Linked DNA regions of Ancylothrix sp. D3o. Each later gene encodes a partner of the first gene's protein in a complex. Links are inferred from orthologs where the notes say so. Each region holds a gene or a part of one and is shown on either strand. Other genes may lie near its edges.

Region 1 (8,041 bases):
TGCCTCTAAATGTGGCATCCCCATAACATCTTTTGTATCACTTAAATTTTTCATCTGGGGGACTGCAAATTGTAAAGCCTCCTCTATTTTTTTGAGGCGATTTCGGCGTGTTTTTTCTGGCGTTTTTACCACCCTTTCTAAAAATGTTCTGCCAAAGGGATCTTCGGAAATACCGGCCATTCCATAAGCTTCTGGATGACGTACCAATTGCGGAATTAAATGCAAGTATAAGATGGTTTCCAAAGCTTTAGAAATTTCTCTAAATTCAGCATTGGCGTTAATTTGTTCCAAATAAGTCTGCGTCAGTCTTAATTCATCATTATTGTCTTCAGTATTAGGCCGGTTTACAATTTGCTCATCCCCTTTCCACACTCGTTCATAGGCAATAATTGCATCATTTTTACCCCCTTTTTTTTGTTTAATTCCAATGGCATATTTCCACACCGGCTTTTTAAAAGCTGACTCTGATAGATGAATCTCTATCTCCACATCTGAAAGCCGGCGCGCATAAAGACTGCGAATTTTTGACACCCCACCTCGATCTATTACTGCTTTTTGTAAACCGCCTCCTGGTTTTGCTAAATCTCGCAAAAATCGGAACGCATCCAAAAAATTAGACTTTCCGCAAGCATTGGGCCCGACTAAAAAAACCCGTTCCTGCAAGTCCACATCAACAAATGTAAAATTACGCCAATTTTTTAATACAATGTGAGATATAATCATGTTACTAACCGCGTCATTTTTATCGACTCAATCCCCCGATCATCTACAATTTTAACCGCAATTCGTCGATATTCCCCCGCCTCAAATGGCAACGAAATTGTCCCCCGATACGCCTCAATTAAATCCTCATCAATCTCCGCTTTTAAACTTTTCGCCAACTTAAACCATCCCTCCTTTTCTCCCGCCATTGGAAAGAAAACCTGTGAGGGCAAAATACTCCGGCCATCATAATCACTATCCAACATCCACATCGCTATTTTCTCCGCATTTCCAGACTCTATCAGGCCGGTTCTTGTATTGTAATAATCAAACCCCTGCACCTCTACCTCCCACTTTCCAGCATTCTCACCTTTGGCAATTTTCCTCACAATTACATCCGGCTGTCCCATTAACCAGAAACTTTCATTTGTTGCCCGTTTTTTCTTCAAGTCTTCTGTCAACAAATCGGCATTCATTTGTACTTTCAGCAAAGTTACTCCTTGCCACTTTGTTTCATCAATATCTTTTGCTGCTTCCGGGTCAAATTGAAATGCTGCAAAAATTACCAGTTTCGGTTTTGGCACTAAATTCTGTGCTTCTTCTAGGGCTAATTCTACTTGTCTTTGGTCGAGGGGTGCGTGCACCGGCCCAAAAGAAATTACTGCCCTTAAAGGCTGTTCTTGTTCATCATTCGGTTTTGTTTCTGCATCCGCATGAAGCCAATTTCCTACAAAAGTTTCTACCCGCGAAAACAAAATTGCTTGCCCACTTTTCCCGCGAATTCCTGTTTTTAGCAGTTCATCCCGCCATTCACTTTGTCTTAGGCTTTCTCCACTCCGAGAAATCGAATTGTCTGCCGTTATTTCCGGTTTTTCTGTTTCTAATTCTGGCTCAATTTCACTCACCGGCATTACCACCGGCGCCGGCACAGCTTCCATTGTAAAAGGGCCGGTGACTCGGATTTTTGATGTGTCTACCAATGGCCGGTCATAAAGTATTTCTTGATCTGCGTATTTTTGAATCGCTTTTTCTATTTGCTGTTTTGTCATCCCTTCTTTGATTTCGGGATTATTAGCAATTGATTTTAAGGTAATATGAGGAACGGTTTTATATTTCAGGCCGGTGTCTATTCCTTCTTGAGGGTTTGCTAGTTGATAATAATCAAAGGTTGCTGTCATTAATCTTTGTTTTGCTAGGGTAATTGCTACCCTTGATGTATCGCAAGTTATCCACCGGCGCCCCCACTGTTCCGCTACATACGCCGTCGTCCCAGATCCACAGGTTATATCTAATACTAAATCACCCGGATCTGTCGTCATTAATACACATCGGGACACAACTTTAGTAGAAGTTTGAACAGCATATAATTTGTCTTCGCCAAATGACGAAAAAACAACATCCGTCCAAATATTTCCTATAAGACTGCATGACCAATCTTTTTTTAATCTTTTATATCGCAGCGTATTGCCCGAAACAACTAATCTTCCAGCTTTTTCTAAGTTTTTCAAACCATCTACACTGGTTGACCAATATCTATTTATTGGGATAAAAGTTTTTCCTTGAAATTCATAAGGTGTTTTGTGATATTCATGCGAAGAAGTTAAATCACTTGTTACAAATGATTCGTCATTCAAATCCTCTCCGTTAAAAATGAATATTTGGTTATATTTAGCTTTGGATATTGATTTGGAATACCAGACTAAATAATCCGTTATACCAGAAAGAAATTTATCAGGCTGCGGAGACCTTTTTTGAATAGCAATAATTCGTTGAAAATTCGCAGACCCAAAAACCTCATCCATCAAATTTCTAACAAGATGCACATTATCATCAGAAATTTGAACAAAAACACTGCCGGTTTCAGAAAGTAACTCCCTAGCCAACAAAAGCCGGTCACGCAAATAAGACAAATACGAATGAATACCCAACTCCCAAGTATCCCGAAACGCCTTAATCATCTCCGGTTCTTGGGTTAAATCCTCATCCTTGCCATCTTTCACATCACGCTTATTAACAAAAGGTTGAAAATTTGACCCGTATTTAATACCATAGGGAGGGTCAATATAAATCATCTGAACTTGTCCCCCCATTCCCTCCTTTTCCAAAAGCGAATTCATCACCAACAAAGAATCACCGGCAACCAAACGATTAGTCCAATTATGCTTATGTTTATAAAACTCAATTGCTTGTCTAATAGGCGGATTTTCTTCGGGAATATCAAACAAAGATAACTGCACCGGCCCAGTTGTATTTCGCTTACGAACCGCATCAACAATCGTCCGAGGATCTATCCGTTCGTGAACGTGCAAAGAAACAGTAGGAACCTCAAAACTTGTATGTTCTGCCTTACCGGCCCAGTTCAACTGCGGGTCAAGATGGGGGTCATATTCATAACGTTTATTTTCCCCATCAGGATCAGTTTGTGGAGTCACCAAACCCACCGGCGGATTATTAACTCTTTCCTTATTTGTATGTTGATATTGTTCAATAGGTTTTTGTTCAGACTTCTTTTGTTTTGGCATAAATTTTTCTTGAAATAGCGGTAGCTTAAACCTATTGTGTAATCTTTTAGTCTGCCCTTGCTTGGCGCTGTAACAATTCTTCAAGAGGCGAAATTAGGGCCGGTAGATAATTTCAAAGCCCCCCGTTAAAACCTCTTTAACCACCGGTTGAAGAGTGTCTACACAAAAGAAAACCCCCTATCGGGGGTTGCGCTACCCGCCGCTACGCGAACAGGTTATTGGTGGGAATTGTGTTTACCATTAAATAGAATTCTTGAACCCCCGGAGGGGGTTTTAATTAATCGTGTAGCCACTCTTTAACCGGTGGCATTAATCAGTGTCATTAACCGGCATTAACCGATGACGTTCTAACCTAAGCCGACTCAGGCTTAGGCAAAGAAGAAGGATGCACAATCAACTCAGCCGTAGACCGTTTTTCCACCATTTCCCGCGTAATCGTGCAGTTTTTCACATCCTTACGCGAAGGCAACTCATACATCACATCCAGCATAAGCTCTTCCACAATCCCCCGCAGAGCACGCGCCCCTGTTTTCCGCCGGTAAGCTTCCTGAGCAATCGCTCGCACCGCATCCTGTTTAAAATCAAGCTGCACATTATCCATTTTCAGCAGTTTTTGATACTGCTTAACCAAAGCATTACGCGGCTGAGTCAAAATCGCCATCAAAGCTTCCTCATCCAGCGGTTCCACCACCGCCACCATTGGCACCCGGCCAATAAACTCAGGAATCATCCCAAATTTTACCAAATCATCCGGCTCCAGATGCTTAATCACATCGGCATTGCGTTTTTCGCGTGGTTGGCTTTCTCCAGGTTGAACAAAACCCATCGACTTTTTACCCATCCGCTGTTCCACCACTTTTTCCAAACCAACAAACGCCCCACCACAAACAAAGAGAATATTGCTGGTATCAATTTGAATGCAATCTTGATAGGGGTGTTTGCGTCCGCCTTGGGGAGGTACGTTAGCGATGGTACCTTCCAGCATTTTCAGCAAAGCTTGCTGGACGCCTTCGCCAGAAACATCGCGGGTGATCGAAGGGTTTTCGCTTTTGCGGGCAATTTTGTCAATTTCATCGATGTAAATAATGCCGCGTTGGGCTTCTTCCACATCGAGATCCGCGACTTGCAACAAACGCAACAAGATATTTTCGACATCTTCGCCTACATAACCGGCCTCTGTGAGGGTAGTCGCGTCTGCAACCGCAAACGGCACATCCAAAATTTCGGCTAAAGTTTGAGCGAGGAGAGTTTTGCCGCAGCCGGTCGGCCCAATCAGCAAAATATTAGATTTTTGTAACTCAACAGTATCATCCGGGCCGGCTTTACCATTGGTTTTTGATTGAGCATAAGCCAGGCGTTTGTAATGGTTATAAACCGCTACAGAAAGCACCTTTTTGGCCTCATCTTGGCCAATAACATGATCATCAAGATGTTTTTTAATTTCGCGGGGCTTGGGAATTTGTGTCATAGAAATATTAGCCGAGGAGCGAGCGCGGCGCTTAGTTTGTTCTTGACGCTGGGCCGGCTGTGGCGCACCGGCTGCCGAATCAAACAACTCCTCGTCTAGTATTTCGTTACACAGGTCTACGCACTCATCGCAAATGTAGACTCCCGGGCCGGCAATCAACTTGCGGACTTGCTCCTGAGACTTGCCACAAAAGGAACATTTTAAATGGGAGTCGTACTTAGCCATATCTGCCTCTCAATTACTGTGCTAGGGCTGCCTAACCGGCGGTGGAAAGGCTGAGTTTAGAGATTACCTGGTCAATGAGGCCATAGTCTTTTGCCTCAGCCGCCGACATAAAGAAATCGCGTTCTGTATCAAATTCGATTCTCTCTAGGGGCTGGCCGGTGTGTTGAGCCAGAAGTTCATTCAGCTTACGCTTATGATAAAGAATTTCTTTTGCTTGGATTTCGATATCCACCGCTTGACCTTGGGCACCGCCGAGGGGTTGGTGAATCATAATTCGGGAAGAAGGCAAGGACATCCTTTTACCTTTTGCACCTCCCGACAGCAGAAACGCACCCATACTGGCGGCTAAGCCAAAACAAATGGTGGCAATATCCGGGCGTACTTGCTGCATGGTGTCATAAATTGCCATGCCGGCAGTTACGGAACCCCCAGGCGAGTTGATGTAAAGCTGGATATCTTTTTCCGGGTCTTCTGCTTCGAGATATAGTAACTGGGCTACGATTGAATCTGCCACAGCATCATCAACCGGCGTCCCCAGAAATACAATCCTCTCGCGCAGAAGCCGCGAGTAAATATCAAATGCTCTTTCTCCGACGCCCGACTGTTCTACCACCATTGGGACAACACCGGCGGAAATGGCGGAGATTTCGAGGTCTTTCAAACTACTGATTGAGTGATTCTGGGTTTGAGATACAAGCATAGGGATTTGTTTTAAAGCTTGCGATCTAGCATAGCGTTGTCGAGACTTCTGCGGTGTCGGGTCAGCTTAGGGGGTTTTTGGGGGAGAAACCGCCCTATCCTTTAATTCCCGTTTGAGAAAAAGTTTATTTGGGTTTCTCTAACTATTATGCCCCACGCACCAAAAGTCTGAGGGTTTGTTCGCTGTAAATTCTCTCACCATTTGAGCGATAAGGGGGGGAACGCTAGGATGAGCCTATCACTTTCGCTCCCCAACACCCTTAACCTTGTTCGGTTTCGGCCTCTGTTTCAGCCTCTTCTGAGGTTTCGTCTGCGGTTTCTGCTTTTTTGAGGGTGCCTTCGGGGACTAATTCCACGTTAGCGTTTTCTGTCAGCCAATTAAGGGCTTTTTCTCGCACAATATCCGCCGATACAAACTCTCTGAGCTTGATCATATCCAGTTGTTGGCCTCGCATTTCTTGCATCAATTCTTCAATGCGTTTGTCAACTTCTGTCGCTTCTACACTCAGCGATTCTAATTTGGCGATTTCTTTCAATGCCAGTGATTGTTTAATTCGCTCAATGGCTTCGGGCCGCGAACGTTCCCGCAATTGCGGCATATTTTGCTCATTGTAGAGTTGATTGACATCCAAACCATAGCTCTGCAACTGCATGGCTGCTTGGCGAATCATAAAGTCTACTTCCCGGTTAATTAAACTTTCGGGAATGTCTACTTCAACGTGGTTAAGAATTTCTGCCATTAAGGCTTGTTCTTTGTTGGATTTTGTCTGCTGTTCGGCATCTGCTTGATAGCGTTCTTCTACCGATTTGCGTAATTCTTCCAAGGTTTGAAATTCGCTTACGTCTTGGGCGAATTCGTCGTTTAATTCGGGCAGGTCTTTTTCTTTGAGTTCGTGGAGGGTAATCGTAAAAACGGTTTCTTTTCCTTCTAACTCTTCGCGGCCATATTCATCGGGGAATTTCACGGCTACTTCTTTTGTTTCGCCGACATTCATGCCAAAAACGCCTTCAATAAATCCGGGGATAAATTTGCCATCTACCAGTTCTATTTGATAGTTGGTTGCTTTGCCGCCTTCAACTTCTTTGTCTTCACCGGCTACCCGCAAAACATAGTCTACCACCGCCACATCGCCTCTTTGGGCCGGTCTTCCTTCTACGGGAATTAAGGTTGCTTGTTCTGACCGGCGTTCTTCCAAAAATTTATCTACGCGGCTGGCGTCTGGTTGAACTTCTTCGGCTTTAACGCTAATTTCTTTATAGCCGCTGAGTTTTACTTCTGGCTCTACATCTACCGAGGCTTTATAGGTCAGCGGTTCGCCTGGCTTAAATTGCTCGATTAATTCTTCAAAAGATGTGATTAGCTGATAGTTTCCTAGCGCTTCTATTGATTCTTGCTTAAGGGCTTTTTCTAAGCCATCTTGAATTAATTCTTCGAGTGCTGCTGCTTTGACTCGTACCGTTCCTAGTCGCTGTAACAAAATTTGACGCGGTACTTTGCCTTTACGAAACCCAGGAATATTTGCTGTGCGGCTGAGGTTTTGGAAGACCTTTTCGTAGGTTTGTTTGGTCGTTTCGGAAGGAATTTCGATTTCTAGGCCAATTTGGCTGGCCGGTAGCTTTTCCTGGGTGACTTTCATAGGTACGTTTGTTTTCAGACTGTCCGTGCAATTTTTGGTTATTGGTGTTTTTGGTTGCTCACCGGCTTTTGAGTCGGGCCGATTGAATTTGTCCAGGGCCGGTGTGACTAAGCACAACGGCAGCAACGAGTGTTTTCCCATTTGCCCGAACCGGGGCAGCGCAAACCATCAAACCTCTATCCTATTCTATTTCAATGCAAATTTGAAATGAAGCCAAAAAAGACTCGCGGAACTTCCGGGCCTGCCTGTCTGCTATTCCCCAGGACGGCTTTATGGCGCTGCTTATCTACCACCGGCACAGTTATCTGCTTTTTTCCAGCGGCTCTCCACTCAACCGGCCCAGTCGTGATATGCTACTTAACAACGTTGATCAAAAAACAACGCTTTATTTTAACCCAAAGCCTAAAAATGGCCTTCTTCAATCCGGGCTGCCAGCTAGGGCATTTTAAAGATAAAATTTGGTAAAAAGTTTAAAATTCAAGCTAAATTAACTATTTTAAGAGGATTTATTAAAAATTTCGGTTGACGAAATCTCACCCACAATCTCATCCCCAGAGGAGGAAAATAAATCAAGTGAAGTCTTATCGTGTTGCAATTTTAGGAGCCACCGGCGCCGTCGGAGCCGAATTACTGGAACTCCTCGACCAACGACAATTTCCCCTAGCTGAACTGAAACTTTTAGCCTCGCCACGTTCGGCGGGTCAGAAGGTGAAGTTTAAAGGCCAAGAATTAACCGTAGAAGCAGTAACCGAACAGTCCTTTGAAAATATCGATATTGTTTTAGCCTC
Region 2 (5,535 bases), on another replicon or contig:
GGCGATTGGTGAAATGGCAACAATACCCTTTTTACCAATCCCCTTTTTACCCCTTAGCAATTATCAATCAATGATTAATTTGAGTAAAACCGCACAGCTAGAAATTAACCGGCTTAAGTCTAAACAGGCAAACCCAAGCGCAAAGTTTCGTCTCGGTGTTCAGCCAGGCGGGTGTGCCGGTTTTTATTACACAATGGAGTTAGATGAGGTCGTCCGTGAGGATGATCAACTGTGGGAGTGTAATGGAGTTCAAGTTCTGGTTAATGCAGAAAGTCTGCCTTATGTCAACGGTCTGAATGTAGATTATTCAGAGGATTTGATGGGTGGAGGGTTTCGGTTTAATAACCCTAATGCGGCGCAGTCTTGCAGTTGCGGTCATTCATTTAGTTTATAAAGAATAGAAAACTCAACATTGCTCTTTTCCCGCTACATTAAGTATCGGCGTTGTTGAGGGCTAGTTTTTTTTGTCTGGGATGTTTTCGCCGCCCTTGGCGAAAAAAAAGACAAACAGAGGAATTGACAGAAGTTCCGCTAAATGGGTATAATGTCCTTTTGTTGAAACTCGGAACAGTCACAAGCTGTAAAAGCCTTAACTCATGCCAACAATTCAGCAACTCATCCGCAACGAACGCGAAAAAGCGAACAAGAAAACAAAATCGCCGGCATTAAAGAGTTGCCCTCAGCGTCGTGGTGTTTGCACAAGAGTGTACACAACCACACCGAAAAAGCCCAACTCAGCCCTCCGTAAAGTAGCGCGGGTTCGTTTGACTTCCGGTTTTGAAGTCACCGCCTACATCCCAGGGATCGGTCACAACCTCCAAGAACACTCTGTCGTTATGATTCGCGGCGGACGGGTAAAGGATTTACCTGGTGTGAGATATCACATTATTCGCGGAACATTGGATACAGCGGGAGTAAAAGACCGCAAACAAGGCCGGTCTAAGTATGGTGCCAAGCGTCCGAAACCAGGCGCACCGGCAGCAACCACAGGAAAAGGCAAGAAGTAGACAGTCGGGCTGAAACTTTCTCATTATGCTGAGAGAAAGATAGGCAATAATCGGGGAGTTTTGTATCTCACGACCAAGAGCGTACCCGTATAGACTGTGAAAAGTGATTAAGTAAAAAATGTAAGAGGTAAAAACTGCCCTTACAAAAATGGAAACCTCAGCCATGCTATAAGCCCCTGGTTGGGCTGAGAGAGCCAAAAAGCCGCCAAGAAATAAAGCGGCAAAAAAGTCCTGAACTGCATTTTTAAACAGAAACTATGTCTCGTCGCTCTGTCGTCCAAAAACGTCCTATCCCTGCCGATTCAGTGTACAATAGCCGACTCGTCACCATGATGGTGCGGCGTGTAATGAAAAAAGGCAAAAAATCTGTAGCCAACCAGATAGTTTATGATGCCTTTAAGATTATTCAAGAACGCACTGGCTCCGAAGCCATCGAAGTGTTTGAGAAAGCCGTGCGGAATGCGACACCCTTGGTAGAAGTGAAAGCTCGCCGAGTTGGGGGTGCAACTTATCAAGTACCAATGGAAGTAAGATCAGATCGCGGTATCGCTCTGGCGTTGCGGTGGTTGATCCAATATGCAAGATCGAGAACAGGCCGGTCAATGGCAATCAAATTAGCAAACGAGCTAATGGATGCAGCCAACGAGACAGGCAGTGCAATTCGCAAACGCGAAGAAACACACCGGATGGCAGAAGCAAACAAAGCCTTTGCCCATTATCGGTACTAGAAGCGGCCAACGAGTTCCAAAAGTTCCCCCGAGCAATTTGGCTCTAGGGAACAAAACTTAACAAAAAATATTAAAATATTAATAACAAGGAACTCGGAATCCACTCGCGCTGCCCGGAATGGTGGCAAAATGGAGTGTGAAGGACACCCAAACCCGTTAGGGAGACTAACGGAGAGTAGGCTAGAGATGGCTTTAAACAAGCTTGGCTTGAGAAGCGCACCTAGCGCCAAACTCAGCAATAGCGCATATAGAACCTTGACAAAGCGCAAGTAGCAAAACATCTGCGGCTAACATAAAGGAGGTAGCTGTGGCACGCACCACCCCGCTCGAGAAAGTACGCAATATTGGGATTGCAGCCCATATTGACGCAGGAAAGACAACAACAACAGAGCGAATTCTGTTCTATTCCGGCGTGGTTCACAAAATCGGAGAAGTTCACGAAGGGACCACAGTAACAGACTGGATGGAGCAAGAGCGGGAACGCGGCATTACCATCACCGCTGCGGCAATTAGCAGTAGCTGGAAAGACCACCAAATCAACTTGATCGACACTCCGGGGCACGTTGACTTCACAATTGAAGTCGAACGCTCAATGCGGGTACTGGATGGAGTGATCGCAGTGTTTTGTTCCGTTGGTGGCGTTCAACCTCAATCGGAAACAGTGTGGAGACAGGCAGATAGGTATAAAGTGCCGCGAATTGCCTTCGTCAACAAAATGGACAGGACAGGGGCAAACTTTTACAAAGTTTATAACCAAATCTGTGACCGGATGCGGGCAAATGCCGTTCCCATTCAATTGCCCATCGGTGCTGAAGACACCTTTAGTGGGTTGGTAGACTTGGTACGCATGAAAGCCATGCTCTACACCAACGACAAAGGAACCGATATTCAAGAAAGCGACATCCCCGAAGAAATGCGGGATATCGCCGAAGAATACCGGATCAAATTGGTTGAAGCCGTAGCGGAAACCGATGATAAGCTGACAGAAAAATACCTCGAAGGCGAAGAATTAACCGAAGAGGAAATTCGCACGGCTCTGCGCAAAGGTACCATCGCAGGTACAATCGTTCCGATGTTGTGCGGTTCGGCTTTCAAAAACAAAGGGGTTCAATTACTGCTAGATGCAGTGGTAGATTATTTGCCGGCCCCTATCGAAGTTCCTCCTATTCAAGGAACGCTCCCCAACGGTGAGACAGCAGAACGCCGCGCCGATGACAATGCACCGCTGGCTGCCTTGGCTTTCAAAATCATGGCAGATCCCTATGGTCGTCTGACTTTTGTGCGCGTGTACTCAGGCATCCTCAAAAAAGGTAGCTATGTGTACAACGCCAGCAAAGGCAAAAAAGAACGGGTATCTCGCCTGATTCTAATGAAAGCCGATGACCGCATCGAAGTAGACGAATTGCGGGCCGGTGACTTGGGGGCAGCGTTGGGCCTCAAAGATACCTTCACCGGCGACACCATCTGCGAAGAAAACGGCCAAATTATTCTGGAATCTTTGTTTATTCCAGAGCCGGTTATTTCTGTGGCAGTGGAACCCAAAACCAAAAACGACATGGAGAAGCTATCAAAAGCACTCCAGTCATTGTCTGAAGAAGACCCCACCTTCCGGGTTAGCATTGACCAGGAAACTAACCAAACCGTTATTCGCGGGATGGGTGAATTGCACCTAGAAATCCTGGTAGACCGGATGTTGCGGGAGTTTAAGGTAGAGGCCAACGTAGGCGCACCGCAAGTTGCTTACCGCGAAACCATCCGCAAATCTGTCAAAGCCGAAGGCAAGTTTATCCGTCAAAGTGGCGGTAAAGGTCAGTACGGCCACGTCGTCATCGAACTGGCACCGGCAGAACCTGGCACCGGCTTTGAATTCGTCTCCAAAATTGTTGGCGGTACAGTACCTAAAGAGTACATCGGCCCCGCAGAACAAGGGATGAAAGAAGCTTGCGAAACCGGCATTTTGGCAGGCTATCCGCTCATTGATGTGAAAGCAACAATGATTGATGGGTCTTACCACGATGTGGACTCTTCAGAAATGGCTTTCAAAATTGCCGGATCTATGGCAATGAAAGAAGCCGTAATGAAAGCTTCGCCGGTGCTCTTAGAGCCTATGATGAAAGTTGAAGTGGAAGTACCGGAAAACTTCCTCGGAGATGTCATGGGCGACCTCAATTCCCGCCGGGGCCAGATCGAAGGAATGGGATCTGAACAGGGAATTGCGAAGGTTACGGCAAAAGTTCCGTTAGCGGAGATGTTTGGCTACGCTACGGATATCCGGTCTAAAACCCAAGGCCGGGGTATCTTCACGATGGAATTTAGCCACTACGAAGAAGTACCTCGTAACGTTGCTGAACCCATCATCGCAAAAAGCAAAGGGAACGCTTAATTAGTTGGTGGGATTGGTCATCGGTCACGGGTCACGAGTCACCAGTAAAAATGACCACTGACTAATGACCCTGACCCCCCCAAACCCCCCTTAAAAAAGGGGGGGGGACTAATGACCAATGACAACTAAAAACTGACAAAGGAAAAAGGAACAGAATTATTCATGGCACGCGCAAAGTTTGAACGGACTAAACCCCACGTTAATATCGGTACCATCGGTCACGTCGATCACGGCAAAACCACTCTGACTGCTGCTATTACAACGACCCTGGCTGCTCTGGGACAGGCAAAAGCCAAAAAATACGATGAAATCGACGCAGCACCCGAAGAAAAAGCGCGGGGGATTACCATCAACACCGCTCACGTTGAGTACCAAACCGAAACTCGGCACTACGCTCACGTTGACTGTCCGGGGCACGCTGACTATGTAAAAAACATGATCACCGGCGCTGCTCAGATGGATGGTGGAATTCTGGTGGTATCTGCGGCTGATGGCCCGATGCCTCAAACCCGCGAACACATTCTGCTCGCCCGTCAGGTCGGCGTTCCTGCGTTGGTGGTTTTCTTGAACAAGGAAGACATGGTGGATGATGCCGAATTGCTGGAACTGGTGGAGTTAGAAGTCCGCGAGTTGCTTAGCTCCTACGATTTCCCAGGCGACGATATCCCCATTGTGGCCGGTTCTGCTCTCAAAGCACTTGAATACATGATCGCTAACCCTGGTGCTAAGAAGGGTGAGAATGAGTGGGTTGATAAAATCTACAATCTCATGGAGCAGGTTGATGCTTATATCCCAACTCCAGAGCGTGAAATTGATAAGCCTTTCTTGATGGCCGTTGAAGACGTATTTACAATCACTGGTCGCGGTACGGTGGCAACTGGCCGGATTGAGCGCGGAAAGGTCAAAGTTGGCGAAACTGTCGAGTTGATCGGTATTAAGGATACTCGCACCACCACTGTAACCGGCGTTGAAATGTTCCAGAAAACTCTGGACGAAGGGATGGCCGGTGATAACGTTGGTCTTCTGTTGCGTGGTATTCAAAAGGCTGATGTTGAGCGCGGTATGGTGCTGGCTAAACCCGGTTCTATTAAGCCTCATACTTTGTTTGAGTCTGAAGTGTACATCCTCAAAAAAGAAGAAGGTGGTCGTCACACTCCCTTCTTCCCCGGCTACCGTCCTCAGTTCTATGTGCGTACAACCGACGTAACCGGCACCATCAGCGAATTTACTGCTGATGATGGCAGCGCTGCTGAAATGGTTATGCCTGGTGACCGCATCAAAATGACGGTGGAGTTGATCAACCCCATCGCTATTGAACAAGGTATGCGCTTTGCTATCCGTGAAGGCGGTCGCACTGTGGGTGCCGGTGTAGTTTCCAAGATTCTCAAATAGATTAGCTAGTTGAGGATCGCCAGAG

What was found. Proteins that work in one complex are often made in the same cells at the same time.
Region 2: the proteins of tig (region 1) and rpsG are in contact, whole or in part, in a crystal structure (PDB 3GTY), measured with the Thermotoga maritima proteins. The link is inferred for Ancylothrix sp. D3o from one-to-one orthologs. Residues at the interface, in WP_004081061.1 of Thermotoga maritima: Glu122, Val124, Val129, Leu130, Tyr133, Glu188, Gly259, Ile262, Tyr263, Glu266, Ser270, Glu273, Gln274, Glu277, Arg308, Gln311, Ile312, Ser315, Tyr316, Glu325, Arg329, Arg336, Leu363, Phe366, Trp367, Arg373, Leu377, Arg381, Leu384, Glu387; in WP_004081843.1 of Thermotoga maritima: Lys34, Lys52, Lys55, Glu59, Arg62, Gln63, Glu66, Asn67, Lys69, Val71, Arg95, Ala109, Lys110, Lys111, Gly112, Arg113, Pro114, Glu117, Glu121, Ile124, Ala125, Tyr127, Asn128, Asn129, Thr130, Gly131, Lys135, Asp139, Arg142, Met143.

What each region holds. Positions count from the first base shown.
Region 1 is NZ_JAMXEX010000011.1:132,594-140,634, forward strand. What follows is about bases 5,066-8,035. They hold tig (trigger factor), read right to left. Parts: upstream 7,254-8,035; coding sequence 5,877-7,253; downstream 5,066-5,876. Other genes in these bases: clpP (ATP-dependent Clp endopeptidase proteolytic subunit ClpP), read right to left, coding at 5,066-5,617; NG798_RS18300 (aspartate-semialdehyde dehydrogenase), read left to right, coding at 7,818-8,035. Outside these bases: NG798_RS18275 (AAA family ATPase), read right to left, coding at 1-723; NG798_RS18280 (site-specific DNA-methyltransferase), read right to left, coding at 720-3,224; ATP-dependent protease ATP-binding subunit ClpX, read right to left, coding at 3,577-4,917; more of clpP, read right to left, coding at 4,949-5,065; more of NG798_RS18300, read left to right, coding at 8,036-8,041. UniProt on the Bacillus subtilis protein: Involved in protein export. Acts as a chaperone by maintaining the newly synthesized protein in an open conformation. Functions as a peptidyl-prolyl cis-trans isomerase.
Region 2 is NZ_JAMXEX010000004.1:260,185-265,719, reverse strand. The notes cover bases 1-2,999. They hold rpsG (30S ribosomal protein S7), read left to right. Parts: upstream 1-1,264; coding sequence 1,265-1,735; downstream 1,736-2,999. Other genes in these bases: fusA (elongation factor G), read left to right, coding at 2,043-2,999; rpsL (30S ribosomal protein S12), read left to right, coding at 597-1,007; NG798_RS10430 (iron-sulfur cluster assembly accessory protein), read left to right, coding at 71-394. In the rest of the region: more of fusA, read left to right, coding at 3,000-4,118; tuf (elongation factor Tu), read left to right, coding at 4,281-5,510.